2 regions of the Rhizobium atlanticum genome follow, and region 1 is predicted to be linked to the other one. Evidence: predicted binding sites of a transcription regulator. Region 1 holds the regulator's gene; the other holds the start of a gene.

Region 1 (7,165 bases):
CCGTAAAGCTGACCGGCCTTCTCCTCGAAGCGGCGGATCAGTAGCATCTCGCGATAGGCCTTGAGTTCCTCATCCCGATCGAAGTCGGCCACCGGGCCTCCATTCGATGCTTTGGCTGCTGGTTTTGCTGCAGTTTTGCGGCTGGAAACGGTCGCGGTCTTTCGCGGCGCCATTCAACCCTCCCTATGGGTTTGTCGTTTCTCGGTGGCGCGTACCATAGGGAAGAAATATGACCACAGCAATGCCATAATTGCATGGCTCGTATTCGACGCTAAGTTATTGGAAATAAATCAGAAATTCCAATTAACCTGATTTCGGTTAATTGGAATAATGTTTGAATATGACGATCTCGTCCGCACGCGACATATTCAGCTGATATCGCGCCTTTTCGTCCAACATGTCCTTGTCGAGCGAGCCGTCACTCAGCAGCGCCACCTGGCTTTCCAGATGTTCGCGCTTCGCCTTCAGGACGGCAAGCTCTCTTTCGCGCGCGACGCGCTGACGCTCGAACGTCTCCGTCGCCCGCAGGCCATAATCGCCATGGATGCAATGATAACCGAAATAGGAAAGGAAGGCGACCGTCATAGCCGGGATGACGAAGCGGCCGAGCTTTCTCTTCTTATGATGCTTTGTCCACATACACGCATGCTCTTGAACGCATTACCAATTCGTTCAGCATAACGCGCAGAGATTAACCGTTCATTGACCGTAACCGCCGGCAAGAAAAAACCCGCGCCGGTGAGGCGCGGGTCGAGCATTGCAAATCAGATCGGATCAGCCTTTGATGATCGAGCGGCCGGCATATTGGGCCTGGGGGCCCAGGCCCTCCTCGATGCGGATCAGCTGATTGTACTTGGCGAGACGGTCAGAACGCGACAGTGAGCCGGTCTTGATCTGGCCGCAGTTGGTGGCGACGGCGAGATCGGCAATGGTCGAATCTTCCGTTTCTCCGGAGCGGTGCGACATGACGGCTGTATAGGCTGCCTTATGCGCCGTGTTAACGGCATCAAGCGTTTCCGTCAGCGAGCCGATCTGGTTGACCTTGACGAGGATCGAGTTGGCGACGCCCATGCGGATGCCGTCGCGAAGGCGGGCCGAGTTGGTGACGAAGAGATCGTCGCCGACGAGCTGAGTCTTCTTGCCGATCAGATCGGTCAGCGCCTTCCAGCCCTCCCAGTCGTCTTCGGCCATGCCGTCTTCGATCGAGATGATCGGGTATTTGCCGGCGAGCTCGGCCAGATATTCGGCCATGGCGCCCGACTCGAGCGTGCGGCCTTCGCCCTCCAGAACATACTTGCCGTCCTTGAAGAATTCCGTCGAGGCGCAGTCGAGGCCGAGGCACATGTCGTCGCCCGGCTTGTAGCCTGCTTTCTCGATCGACTTCATGATGAAGTCGAGGGCTTCGGGCGCACTCTTCAGGCCGGGAGCGAAGCCGCCTTCGTCACCGACATTGGTGTTGTGGCCCTGCGCGGCAAGCTCCTTGCGGAGCGTATGGAAGACTTCCGAACCCATGCGCACGGCGTCGGCGATCGAATCGGCGCCGACCGGCAGGATCATGAATTCCTGGAAGTCGATCGGGTTGTCGGCATGAGCGCCGCCGTTGATGATGTTCATCATCGGCACCGGCAGGAGGCTGGCGGAAGCGCCGCCGACGTAACGGTAAAGCGGCAGGCCGGATGCCTGGGCCGCAGCTTTGGCGACGGCGAGCGAGACGCCAAGGATGGCGTTGGCGCCGAGGCGCGACTTGTTCGGCGTGCCATCGAGCTCGATCATGATGTTGTCGATCTGGATCTGATTTTCGGCGTCGATGCCGCCGATCGCGTCGAAGATCTCGGTGTTGGCGGCCTCGACCGCCTTTTCGACGCCCTTGCCGAGATAGCGCTTGCCGCCGTCGCGCAGCTCGACCGCCTCATGTGCGCCCGTCGAGGCGCCCGAGGGAACGGCCGCGCGGCCCATGCTGCCGTCTTCGAGATAGACGTCGACTTCGACGGTGGGGTTGCCACGGCTATCGAGGATCTCGCGGGCGATGATATCGGTGATTGCAGTCATGGGTTCTTCCTGCTCGGTGGGTGATAAGTCGTTCGAAGCCTGTCATAATCGAAGGCGTGCAAATTACAATGGCGCAATTTCCCGCCTTCGAAGGTGTATGGCATCGTGGCCTAGACCACGATCATGTCAGCCTGTTGAACGTTAGGCCTTGGCGATCGCATCGAAGGCAAGCAACTTCTCGAGCAGTCGCGGCATGTCCTTGAGATAGACCATGTTCGGCCCGTCGGACGGTGCATTGTCGGGATCCTGATGGGTTTCGACGAAGACGCCGGCAATTCCCGTCGCCACTGCCGCGCGCGCCAGCGTTTCCACGAACTCGCGCTGGCCGCCGGAGGAATCGCCCTGCCCGCCCGGCTGCGCCACGGAATGGGTGGCGTCAAAAATGACGGGAGCCCCCATCGCCGCCATGATCGGCAGCGAACGCATGTCGGAAACCAGCGTATTGTAACCGAAGGAGGCACCGCGCTCGCACAAGAGCACATTCGGATTGCCGCTGGCGTTGAGCTTCTTCAGAACGTTCTTCATATCCCAAGGGGCGAGGAACTGGCCCTTCTTGACATTGACGGCGCGGCCGGTCCTAGCGGCGGCGATCAGAAGGTCGGTCTGACGGCAGAGGAAGGCCGGGATCTGCAGGACATCAACCACCTTGGCCACCTCGGCGCATTGCTCGGCCGTATGGACGTCGGTTATGACGGGAACGCCGAATTCCTTCTTGAGGTCGGCAAAGACCTCCATGCCCTTTTCCAGGCCGATGCCGCGTTCAGCCGAGAGCGAGGTACGGTTCGCCTTGTCGAAGGAGCTCTTGTAGACGAGGCCAATGCCGAGCTTGCCGCAAAGCTCCTTCAGCGTGCCGGCGACCATGAAGGCGTGATCCCGGCTCTCCATCTGGCATGGACCGGCGATCAGCGACAAGCGGCCAGTATTGGAAAAAGCGACCTGGCCTTCGCCTTCGCCGATCCTGACTTCGGAATTCGTGTCGGTGCTCATCGTGTTTCCTCGAAGGCGAAGAGCGCACCCTGCCCGGGCGTGGGCTTCACCAGAATGCGATTGTTCTTGCGTGTGAATGTGATCCCGTTAGCACCCAAATGCGCTTCTGTCACGGCAAGATCGATGACGTTGAAGAGGATTGCCCGCCCCCGCAGGCCGCGATCGGCTGATGAGACAGCGGTCTCGAAATAGGCCTCCAGCCCTTCCGGCGTCATCAAGCTGATCTTTGCATTCGATGCCGCGATATTCATGCCGAAACCGGTTTTCTCCACCGCCGCCTGCCCAATCGCGAGCCCGACGAAGGCGGCGAATGCCGCCGGGTCCGGTGCACAAAGTGCGATCTCGGCAATGCCGATCACGCCATTGGCGTGCGTCTCCAGCGCGGCGCGATCTGTAGGGAACGAAGTGATGCGCTGGCAAGTAAAGAGAAAGAAATCGGGGGCGCGCAAATCAGCTGCAAAGGCCAGCTTAAAGCTGCCGACGCTCTCCGAACCGTCCCGCATCCGCATCGGCCGGCTGAACTGCAACATCTCACCGGCGCTCGCGCCGTTGCTGACGAAGCGCTTATGATCGAGGTCGGCATCCTCGCTGAGGAAGGCCAGCGCAGAAAGTCCCTCCTCGCCGCAGCGGAAACGGAAGGCGCGATTGCGGGCGATGAAGACGTTGCCCTGGCGGGCCGCTGCTTCGCTCTCGTCGACACTCGCCACGCCAAGCGGCTCCAGATAGGTCTTGTCGGCGAAAAAGACGCAGGCATTCTCCGTTCCGAAGGGATGGCGCGCATCGGCGGCGACGGTGAAACCGAGCTTGCCGAGCCTCTCACGCGCCAGATCGATATTGACCACGGGCAGCACGACATGATCCAGCGGGTGCGACCTGGCGGAATGCGCGTTCATGAATATCCCTCCTGAAACCGGCAAGAGATGTGCGACAGCACCTCCCTCAATGCAAGACATGTGCGCCAATCCAGCAAATGAAAATAAAAATCTCCGCGAGTTGACGTGAACTTTTACGGAAATTTAGCTACTTGCGGAACACATATGGAACATATAGTGTCCGTTCTGGATTTGTTTCAATCACGGGGTCTGACGTCGATGCTCACGCGCAAACAACAGGAGCTTCTCCTTTTCATTCATGAGCGCATGAAGGAATCCGGCGTTCCTCCCTCTTTCGACGAAATGAAGGATGCCCTGGATCTCGCCTCGAAATCCGGCATTCACCGCCTGATCACGGCGCTTGAGGAACGCGGCTTCATTCGCCGCCTACCGAACCGCGCCCGGGCGATCGAGGTGATCAAGCTTCCGGAGGCCTATAACCCCAGTCTTCAGCGTCGCGGCTTTTCGCCGAGCGTCATCGAGGGCAGCCTCGGCAAGCCCCAGCCGGTCGCCGCCCCCGCTGCGCCAAAGCCGGTCGCCGACAATGGCAACTCCGTCTCCGTGCCGGTCATGGGACGTATCGCCGCCGGCGTTCCGATCTCGGCGATCCAGAACAACACCCACGATATCGTCGTTCCTGCAGATATGCTCGGCTCCGGTGAGCACTATGCGCTGGAGGTCAAAGGCGATTCGATGATCGACGCCGGCATCTTCGACGGCGACACCGTGATCATTCGCAACGGCAGTACCGCCAGTCCCGGCGATATCGTCGTTGCCCTCGTCGATGACGAGGAAGCAACGCTGAAGCGTTTTCGCCGCAAGGGCGCCTCGATCGCGCTCGAGGCCGCCAACCCGGCTTATGAGACCCGCATCTTCGGGCCCGACCGCGTCAAGGTGCAGGGCAAGCTCGTCGGCCTCATCCGTCGCTATCACTGACGCCGGATGGGCTGGAATCGGTAAAACGATCATTGCGCCAATCATAGGCGCGATGGCGCATCCATGGTCGCGACAAAGCATCGAAGGCGGTGGTGACCTCCAGGCCGGCATCGGCGAAGCGCAATTCGAGCGAACCGGTCCTGCGCAGCGTCTCGCCGGTGAAAAGCGTGCCGCCTGAACGGCAGCTGTTGAAACGCAGACGGACCGAGGTCACGACGATATCGGCCGTATCGCAGGCCGGGCCGAGATAGGCGGCATTGTCGATGACGGTGACGGTGACGATATTGCCATTGCCAAGTCTTGATGTGCACCAAGCCTTCTTGACGCAGGAAAAACGGTTTGCTTCACCGCCTGCGGCGGCTGCCCGCATCGCTGCACTCGCTTCGTTCTGCTGATCGCGGGAAAGCCTGACACGGCGGTCTTCTCCTTCCGGCGGAATGGCCGGACCATCCAGCATCTTCGGCGGATCATGTGTCGGCAGCACCAGCGCTCTCTGCCACTGGTCGAATATGAAATCCGGCGGGTTTTCACGGTTGGAAGCTATTGCCTCAGCCGCGACGACCGCAACCAGACTGCCATCCTCCGAAATCACCAGATCCGGCGGCCGGGGAACCGGCAGAAGCAGCACGATGAGCGTCGAGATGGCGATGATCGATGTGCCGACGTGGCGCAGCCGAGTGCGCAGCAGCGTCAGCAGCAGAAAGCCTGCCACCGCCACTGCGAAATACCAGCCGGGCAAGCGGCCGATGCCGATATCACCGCCCCAGCCGGACACCGTCTTGGCAACCGCAATCACCAGATCGAGGCCGAATCCGACGACCTTCCAGAGCGGAGCGTCCAAACCGAAAGGCATGAGCAACATCGCCAACAATCCGGCCGGCATGACGATGAAGGAGATAATCGGCATCGTCGCAAGGTTTGCCGGCAGGCCGTAAGCCTTCAGGCGATGAAAATGCTCAATCGAAAACAATGCGGTGGAAAAGCCGCCGATCAGCGAGGTCAGGAAGACGCCGCCGAAGAAACCGGCGACGGCAACCACCGGCCTGATGATCGGCAGTTTCAGAAAAGCGTTTTCGCGGACACGCCTGTCCTTCCACAACTGATAGCCCGATACCAAGGCCAATGTGGCGGCAAAGGACATTTGAAAGCTCGGTCCCAATACTTCCGAAGGTGAAATGGCGATGATGATGAGCGCGGAGAGAACGACATTGCGCAGGCTGATCGACGGCCGGTCGAAGAAGACGGCAATCAGCATGATGGCCATCATGATAAAGGCGCGCTCGGCCGAAACCCCGAAACCGGAGATCAGGTAATAGGCGGTGACGGCGATGAGCGCGCCGGCAGCGGCGATCTTCTTTGTCGGATAGGCTTGGGCGACGCCGGGAAAGAGGCTGAGCAGCATCCGAAAGCCGACGAAGAAGATGCCAGCCGACAGCGCCATGTTGAGGCCAGAGATCGCGACGATATGGGCAAGGCCGGACTGGCGCAGCGCCTCCGTCGTCGCGTGCGATATGGCGCGCCGTTCATCCGTCACCAGGGCAGCGGCAAAGGCGCCGGTATCACCGGGCAGGATCGATCTTATGCGGTCGCCGATGCTGCTGCGCAGTTGGTAGAGCCATTCGAGCAGGGCGTCCGCCGTCGACCTGACCGCCTGCGGGCCTGCCTCCAAGTCGAGTTTCTCCGGCGCACCATAGAAGAAACCGTTGGCGCCGATGCCGTCGAATAGGCACCGAAGGAGAAGTCGTTGAGCGCGGGAAGTGCGGGGCCCGCCGGCGGCGTCAGACGTGCCTTGCCGGTAATGATGTCGCCGATCTCGGAAGGCGCATCGGCGCCCCGGACGATCGCGGTGATGCGTCTCGGCGGCCGTTTCAGCTCCGGCGCCTCGGTGCCGGCGACGGCAAGAATGTAGCGCCAGCGCCCGCGCCCGTCGCCTTCCCGCCGTTCGACGCGGCCAGTCACCGTCGTCGTCACGGATGAATCGAGGATCACCGTCGAAGCCCGCCAGCTCTCGAACTGAGCTGAGAGCATGCCGCCGGCGAAAAGTGCCAGCGCCATGAAACTTGCGCGCAAGGCCGGTCGGCTGGGATCGGTGAGGAAAACCGCGGCCGCCGACACCAGCAGGCAGAGCAGCGATGCAACGAGGGGAACATCCGATGCCGCAAGAAACCAGAATGCCGAGCCGGCTCCGAGGAAGACCGGCGAGAACAGCAGCAGGCGGCCATGATCGGCCTCTTCGCCCAGCATGCGGGCCCCGGCACGCAGCGATTGCCCGGCGGTGGCGAGCAGCCGACGATGCAATGGGGTCTGCGACTGTGTCCTTA
Region 2 (7,165 bases), on a different contig from region 1:
TCGACCAGCTGGAAGGCAAGACCCTTGGCAAGACCCTGCAGGTCTTCGGCGCGCGACAGATCGTCCAGAGGCTTCAATACCGTGCTGATGTGATGATTGACGAAACGTTCGATGCGGGCGGCGACGTGATCGCGGGCATTGCCCGTCAACTGCTCGTCGGCGAGCAGGATCACGCGCGGCCGCATGACGTGATCGCTGCCGGAAAGCCGCGCCACCGGGTCGCCGAGCCAACGGATCAATCCATCCGAACCGATCGCCAGATCGCTGTTACCCGCGGCATGCAGCCGGGCTGCACGGGCCTCGAACTCGAGCGCCAGCGCCTTCTGCGACGCAGCCTGAACCGCCTTGGCATCCGGCCCATCCGTTCCCGCCACCGGCGTGAAACGGAATCCGCTCAACTGCCCTACATGATGTCCTTCAACGAAGACATCGCCATTCACACTGATTTCAGCTTCCAGCATCGCATTCTCTCTCAGGCGCTTCATGAGCACAGATGTCCTGCGATCAACAAAGCGTTTCGTCAACCTTTCATGTAACGCATCGGACAATCGATCTTCGATTTCCCGCGTCTTTTCCTGCCAATGTGTCGGATCGGCAAGCCAGCCGGGCCGATTCGAAACGTAGGTCCAGGTCCTTATCTGCGCGATTCGCGCCGAAAGCGTGTCAATTTCCCCATCAGTTCGATCCGAGCGATGAACCTGCTCCGCAAGAAACTGCTCGTTCACCGTGCCATAGCGCACGAGATCGGAAAAGAGGGTCGAAATAAGATCGGCATGTTGGGCCGGAGTGATACGCCGGTAATCGGGCAGCGCGCAAGCCTCCCAGAGTTTTTCGACGCGGGCCGGCCTGTCGGCGAGGTCCATTACCTCGGGGTAGCGCGAAAGCTGCTCGAGCGCCTGCTGGTCGACCGCCGGCAGCGCCCGCGTCAGCCCGGGCACGCGCGGCCCGGCCTCCAGGCTGGCGCGCAGCGACTGAATTGAGGAGAAGTCCATCTCCGTCGTGCGCCACTGCAGAACCTTGACGTTGTCGAATTCATGTCCCTCGATGCGCTGCACCAGTTCCTCGTCGAAAGGCGAGACCTGTCCCGTGACGCCGAAGGTGCCGTCCCGCACGTGCCGCCCGGCGCGGCCGGCGATCTGGCCGAGTTCGGCCGGATTGAGGTTGCGGAACTGATAGCCGTCGAATTTCCGGTCCTGGGCGAAGGCGACGTGATCGACGTCGAGGTTGAGGCCCATGCCGATCGCATCGGTCGCCACCAGATATTCGACGTCGCCCGCCTGATAGAGCGCGACCTGCGCATTGCGGGTGCGGGGGCTCAGCGCCCCCAGCACGACTGCCGCACCGCCGCGCTGCCGGCGGATTAGTTCGGCGATGGCATAGACCTCGTCGGCGGAAAAGGCGACGATGGCGGAGCGCTGCGGCAGCCGGGTGATCTTCTTCTGCCCGGCGTAAAGGAGATGCGAAAGCCGCGGCCGCTCGACGATGGTGATACCCGGCAGGATATGCTGTAGGATCGGCCGCATCGTCCCTGCACCCAGTAACAGCGTTTCATCGCGGCCGCGAAGATGCAGGATGCGGTCGGTAAAGATATGGCCACGCTCGAGATCGCCCGCGAGCTGTACCTCGTCGATCGCGACAAAGGCGGCTTTGGTCTCCCGCGGCATCGCCTCGACAGTGCAGACGGAAAAACGCGCATTGGGAGGCGAAATCTTTTCTTCGCCGGTGACCAGCGCCACGTTCTGCAAGCCAACCTTCTCCACCACCCGCGTATAGACCTCGCGGGCCAGGAGCCTGAGCGGCAGGCCGATCACGCCGGTCCCGTGTGCGACCATGCGCTCGATGGCATAATGGGTCTTGCCGGTATTGGTTGGTCCAAGCACCGCGGTCACACCGCGCCCGCTCAGAATCATCGGCTGCGAAGTCAGAGTCATGGTCCATGCAAGTGAGGCAAGGCGCGCCCCGGGAAAAATTTTGCCATCTCGATGGAGGCACAGAACACATGGACAGCTACCGCCGCAAACGCAAGGGCAGATTTCAAAATGCGTCGGGGATTGCGACCTTTGCGAGTCGTCTCGACGGTGCGTATTTCCAATTCGGAACAGCGTGAGAACGAATCAGAGACGAATCGCTGACTCCTATTGATTCAGCTTTTGTTCACGGCTAAGTATTGATTTTGAATCACTTTTTCCTACTAAATGCTGAATCGCGGAACTCTCTCCTGTTGGTATTTTGTGACCGTGCCGGAGGTCTGGCATACGCTTTCTGCCAAGTGAAAAATGCGTCGAAATTAACGTCTCGATCAAATCCGGAACAAATCAGCGACGAATCGCCGACTGCTCGGCTTTCCCCTTTCGTTCACGGCCATATCTGGTGGCGTCGCCATGTTCTGCCGCTAGATGCGGGGCAGGCGGCGAGGTCTCGTCACGTCGGTGTTAATCTTCCGGCGAGCAAATTCACACAGCGTTAAGCCGGACCCGCTTGCCCAGTGGGGTCGATCAAAAACGGAACGAATCACCGACGAATCGGAGACATCGAGACCTTCCTGCTTTGTTCACCGCAACATATTGTATTTAAATGCTTTTTTAACCATACGGACGGTTTGTGAGGGGTGACGGATCACAAACCATGAATCGCCTTGCGTGCTAATTTACGCGCCCAACCGGGAACAAAAATCGCCAATGCGTGTTTCTTGTCCATCCAGATTGCGGATGAAATGAAGGAAAAACACCATGCTTGGCACGATACTTCTCGTTATCCTCATTCTGCTCTTGATCGGAGCTCTGCCAAACTGGGGTTATAGCCGTGGCTGGGGCTATGGACCTTCCGGCGGTTTGGGGCTAGTTCTCGTCATTATCATTATCCTTGTACTAATGGGCCGCATTTAAGCCCGACAACTTGGGGAGTTACGACATGATGAAGAAGATTGTTCTTATCGGCGCGCTCGTGGGCGCTCTCGCATCCTGCACGGCGACCGAACAGGGCACGGCGATCGGCGCCGGCACCGGTGCGGTCATCGGCGGCGCGGTCACCAACAGCTGGGGTGGTGCCGCTGTCGGCGCGGTTGCCGGCGGTCTGACCGGCGCCCTCATCGGCCAGTCGGTCGAACGCCGCGGTTACTGCATCTATCGCGACCGCTACGGCCGCCGCTACGAGGCTCGTTGCCGCTACTGACCGACAAGTCATATCGGACTCCCAACGGGCGCTTCGGCGCCCGTTTTCTTTGCCGGCGCGTTCGTCAATGTGACGTTGACGAACGGTCGTGAAAGTCAAATCTACTGGCGCCCACCAGCTTGGCGCATATTTCCTTCGTGAGCGCAGGGCAGGTACCATCGCCCGAGGCGCTGAAAGGAATATTTGCATGGACCAGATTGTCCTGAATTCCACCGTCGCCATTCTCGTTGCCGCGGCTTTCCTGAGATCCGCGGTCTCAGCTCTTCGCAGCGGAGATCGCTCGCCGCAGCGAGTGCCTGTCAAGATTCGGGTTCAGCGAGACCGGAACACCGGCAAGCGCTTCTGACCTCCCGAACAAAAGCAAAGGCGCGTCCTGCAACGCGCCTTTGCAAATCAACAAACGTTCGTCCTGTCTTAAACGAAGAATTGCCCACCATTGGCCGTCAGCGTCGAACCGGTGATGAAACCAGCATCGTCGGAGACGAGGAAGGTGACGCAGCGGGCAATTTCTTCGGGCTCGCCGAGCCGGCCGACCGGGATCTGCGGAATGATGCGTTCATTCAGTACCTTCTCCGGCACGGCAAGCACCATTTCCGTTCCGATATAACCGGGGCAGATGGCATTGACGGTGATGTTTTTCGCCGCCCCTTCCTGAGCAAGCGCCTTGGTAAAGCCGAGATCGCCCGCCTTGGCCGCAGAATAGTTCGCCTGGCCCATCTGGCCCTTCTGGCCGTTGATCGACGAGATATTGACGATGCGGCCGAAGCTGCGGTCGCGCATGCCGCTCCAGACCTGATGCGTCATGTTGAACAGGCCGGTCAGATTGGTGTTGATCACCTCGTGCCACTGCTGCGGCGTCATCTTGTGGAACATCGCGTCGCGGGTGATGCCGGCATTGTTGACGAGGATTTCGACCGGCCCGATCTCGCGTTCGACCTTGGTAATCCCTTCACCGCAGGCAGCGTAGTCCGAAACATCCCATTTGAATACCGCAACGCCGGTGACGTCATGAAAGGCATGAGCCTTCTCGTCATTACCGGCATAAGTGGCCGCAACCCTGTAGCCGGCATTTTTCAGCGCCATGGATATCGCTGCGCCGATGCCGCGTGTACCTCCGGTGACCAGAGCCACTCTGCTCATGTTCCGCTCCCCTCTGTGTTTTCGCCTGCTCGTGGCGGCATTTAATCAATGACGGATCGTATGCTGTCTAAAGTGCTTCAAAGCACATGGCGACGCCCATGCCGCCGCCGATGCAAAGCGTGGCGAGGCCCTTCTTCGCGCCGCGGCGCTTCATCTCGAACAGCAGGGTGTTGAGAATGCGCGCGCCGGAGGCGCCGATCGGATGGCCGATCGCAATCGCCCCGCCATTGACGTTGACGATCGACGGATCCCAGCCGAGATCCTTAGTGACAGCGCAAGCCTGTGCGGCGAAGGCTTCGTTGGCCTCGACGAGATCGAGATCGTTCACAGACCAGCCGGCCTTTTCGAGCGCCTTGCGCGACGCCGGGATCGGGCCGGTGCCCATGATGGACGGATCGACGCCCGCCGTTGCCCAGGAAACGATGCGGGCAAGCGGCTGAATGCCGCGCCGCGCCGCTTCCGCCTCGCTCATCAGCACGGCGGCGGCAGCGCCGTCGTTGAGGCCGGAGGCATTGGCGGCGGTAACCGTGCCTTCCTTGTCGAAGGCCGGACGAAGCTTGCCCATCGCCTCAAGCGTCGCGCCGTGGCGGATATATTCGTCGGAATCGACGGTCACGTCGCCCTTACGCGTCTGGATAACGTAGGGAATGATCTCGTCGGTGAAGCGGCCGGCCTTCTGCGCGGCCTCAGCCTTGTTCTGCGAGGCGACGGCGAACTGATCCTGGTCATCGCGCGACAGCTGCCACTGCCGTGCGATATTCTCGGCGGTGATGCCCATATGGTAACCGTGAAAAGCGTCGGTCAGGCCGTCCTTGATCATCGTGTCGACCATCTTCATGTCGCCCATCTTCGTGCCGCTGCGCAAATGCGCAGCATGCGGCGCCATCGACATGGATTCCTGGCCGCCGGCAACGATGATGCTGGCATCGCCGGTGGCAATCTGCTGCATTCCGAGCGCGACGGCGCGCAGACCCGAGCCGCAAAGCTGGTTGACGCCCCAGGCCGTTGCCTCCTTGGGAATACCGGCCTTGATCGCCGCCTGGCGGGCCGGGTTCTGGCCTTCACCCGCGGCCAGCACCTGGCCGAGGATCACCTCATCCACCTCGCCGGCATCGACACCGGCACGCGCGAGCGCGCCCTTGATGACGGCCGCGCCAAGTTCATGCGCGGGGACCGTTGCAAAAGCGCCGTTGAACGAGCCGACTGCTGTCCGACCTGCGCTGGCGATGACGATGGATGAATTGCTCATGGGGTGGCTCCTCGTTTTTCGTCTTACTTACATAAGGGGAAACTGGCAAAGCTTTGAGCACAAGTCAAACGGGAAGACCGGTCGCCGCCATTTTTCGGCGGCAGCCGTCAAGGCCGATTCGTTTGATCTGCTAAAGGTTTGCCGCAACGCACAAAGAGATTGTCACCGGCCTTCTTTTGCGTTTACAGTCTGAAGTGGAGGAACATCCAAAATCAGACGGGGGTTCAGGAGACTGATATGGCGAAGAATGAGGGTCAGATTGTCATCAAGAAATACGCCAATCGCCGCCTGTACAATACAGGCACCAGCACCTATGTGACGCTGGAAGATCTGGCGGAGATGGTGAAGAAGGGCGAAGACTTTACCGTCCAGGACGCAAAAAGCGGGGACGACATCACCCATTCAGTGCTGACGCAGATCATCTTCGAGCAGGAATCGAAAACCGGCAATACGCTGCTTCCGATCTCCTTCCTGCGCCAGCTCATTACCTATTACGGTGACCAGATGCAGATGGTCGTGCCGAGCTTCCTCGAACATTCGATGCGCGCCTTCAGCGAACAGCAGGCCCAGATGCGCGAACAGGTAAACCGCGCCTTTGGCGAGACACCGCTCGGCAAGAACCTGCAATTGCCGATGCAGATGGTCGAGGACCAGGTTCGCCGCAATACCGAGCTGTTTCAGCAGGCAATGCAGATGTTTTCGCCATTCATGGCGCCGCCAGCGGCCAAGGAAAGCCGCAAGGCCGAGGCCAAGGACATCGACGAGTTGAAGGAGCAGCTCCGCGCTCTCCAGAATAAACTCGACAACCTATAGTCCGATCGAAACATCCCGCCCGGCGCTCCGGATCGAAACGGCAAAACCGCCGATCACATCGATCAGAGCGATCGTCATCAAAATGAAGAACACCTGCGTCGCAGCGTCCTGGACGAGCAGAAACTCGACCAGGAAGGCGATGAAGACCAGCATCGACAATATGTGATTGAGCAGGTTGCCGGGCCCGGTTCGCGTTGCTTTCAGGATTTCGAAGAACAACACGACGAGGGCGACGACAATGAAGAGATCGCCGAGCGCCATGCTCCAGATCGCGCCCGAGAGCATCGACAGCACGATGATGTCATGCTGCAAGGCGGCGATGCCGCCGCCGCCCATCAGGCCGAGCATCGCCAGATTGTAAAGAATAAACGGAATAATCATCAGCGGCATTGCGGCTACCATCGGCAATCTCCTTGCGCAGCAAGAATACTGCCGCAAACCGCTGTCCTACTGCAAGTCGTTGCAAATATTATGTTGCCGAAAAGCAAAAGGCCGGCATGAAGCCGGCCTTGAAACTTGCGATCGGACGAGCCGGTCGGAAATTACGCGCCTTCCTTCGGCGTCAGAACCTGACGGCCGCGATACATGCCGGTCTTCAGGTCGATATGATGCGGGCGGCGCAGTTCGCCGGAATTCTTGTCTTCGACGTAGGTCGGAGCTTTCAGCGCATCAGCCGAACGGCGCATGCCGCGCTTGGACGGGCTCGTTTTTCTCTTCGGTACAGCCATTTTTCTTACTCCACTTGCGGGCAAAACATTCCCACGGCCAGACTGGCGGCCGAAACGGACATGT

The links. Region 1 encodes LexA, which represses DNA repair genes until DNA is damaged. Its sites were predicted from a motif close to TGTTCNNNNTGTGTTCNG; they were not measured.
Region 2: PH551_RS12330 (helicase-related protein) is a predicted target of LexA. The motif match lies at 2,095-2,112, and genes of this name have one in related genera.

The regions. Positions count from the first base shown of each region.
Region 1 is NZ_JAQJCJ010000009.1:5,535-12,699, forward strand. It holds gene pdhA (pyruvate dehydrogenase (acetyl-transferring) E1 component subunit alpha) at 1-173, opposite strand, end outside; gene PH551_RS14410 (FtsB family cell division protein) at 319-639, opposite strand; gene eno (phosphopyruvate hydratase) at 775-2,049, opposite strand; gene kdsA (3-deoxy-8-phosphooctulonate synthase) at 2,191-3,036, opposite strand; gene PH551_RS14425 (VOC family protein) at 3,033-3,929, opposite strand; gene lexA (transcriptional repressor LexA) at 4,128-4,844, shown strand; partial or broken gene PH551_RS14435 (ComEC/Rec2 family competence protein) at 4,825-7,088, opposite strand; gene PH551_RS14440 (hypothetical protein) at 7,065-7,165, shown strand, end outside.
Region 2 is NZ_JAQJCJ010000007.1:86,185-93,349, reverse strand. It holds gene PH551_RS12330 (helicase-related protein) at 1-1,931, opposite strand, end outside; gene PH551_RS12325 (DUF3309 family protein) at 2,730-2,885, shown strand; gene PH551_RS12320 (YMGG-like glycine zipper-containing protein) at 2,911-3,171, shown strand; gene PH551_RS12315 (hypothetical protein) at 3,359-3,517, shown strand; gene phbB (beta-ketoacyl-ACP reductase) at 3,586-4,311, opposite strand; gene PH551_RS12305 (acetyl-CoA C-acetyltransferase) at 4,379-5,560, opposite strand; gene phaR (polyhydroxyalkanoate synthesis repressor PhaR) at 5,798-6,373, shown strand; gene PH551_RS12295 (hypothetical protein) at 6,368-6,775, opposite strand; gene rpmF (50S ribosomal protein L32) at 6,916-7,101, opposite strand.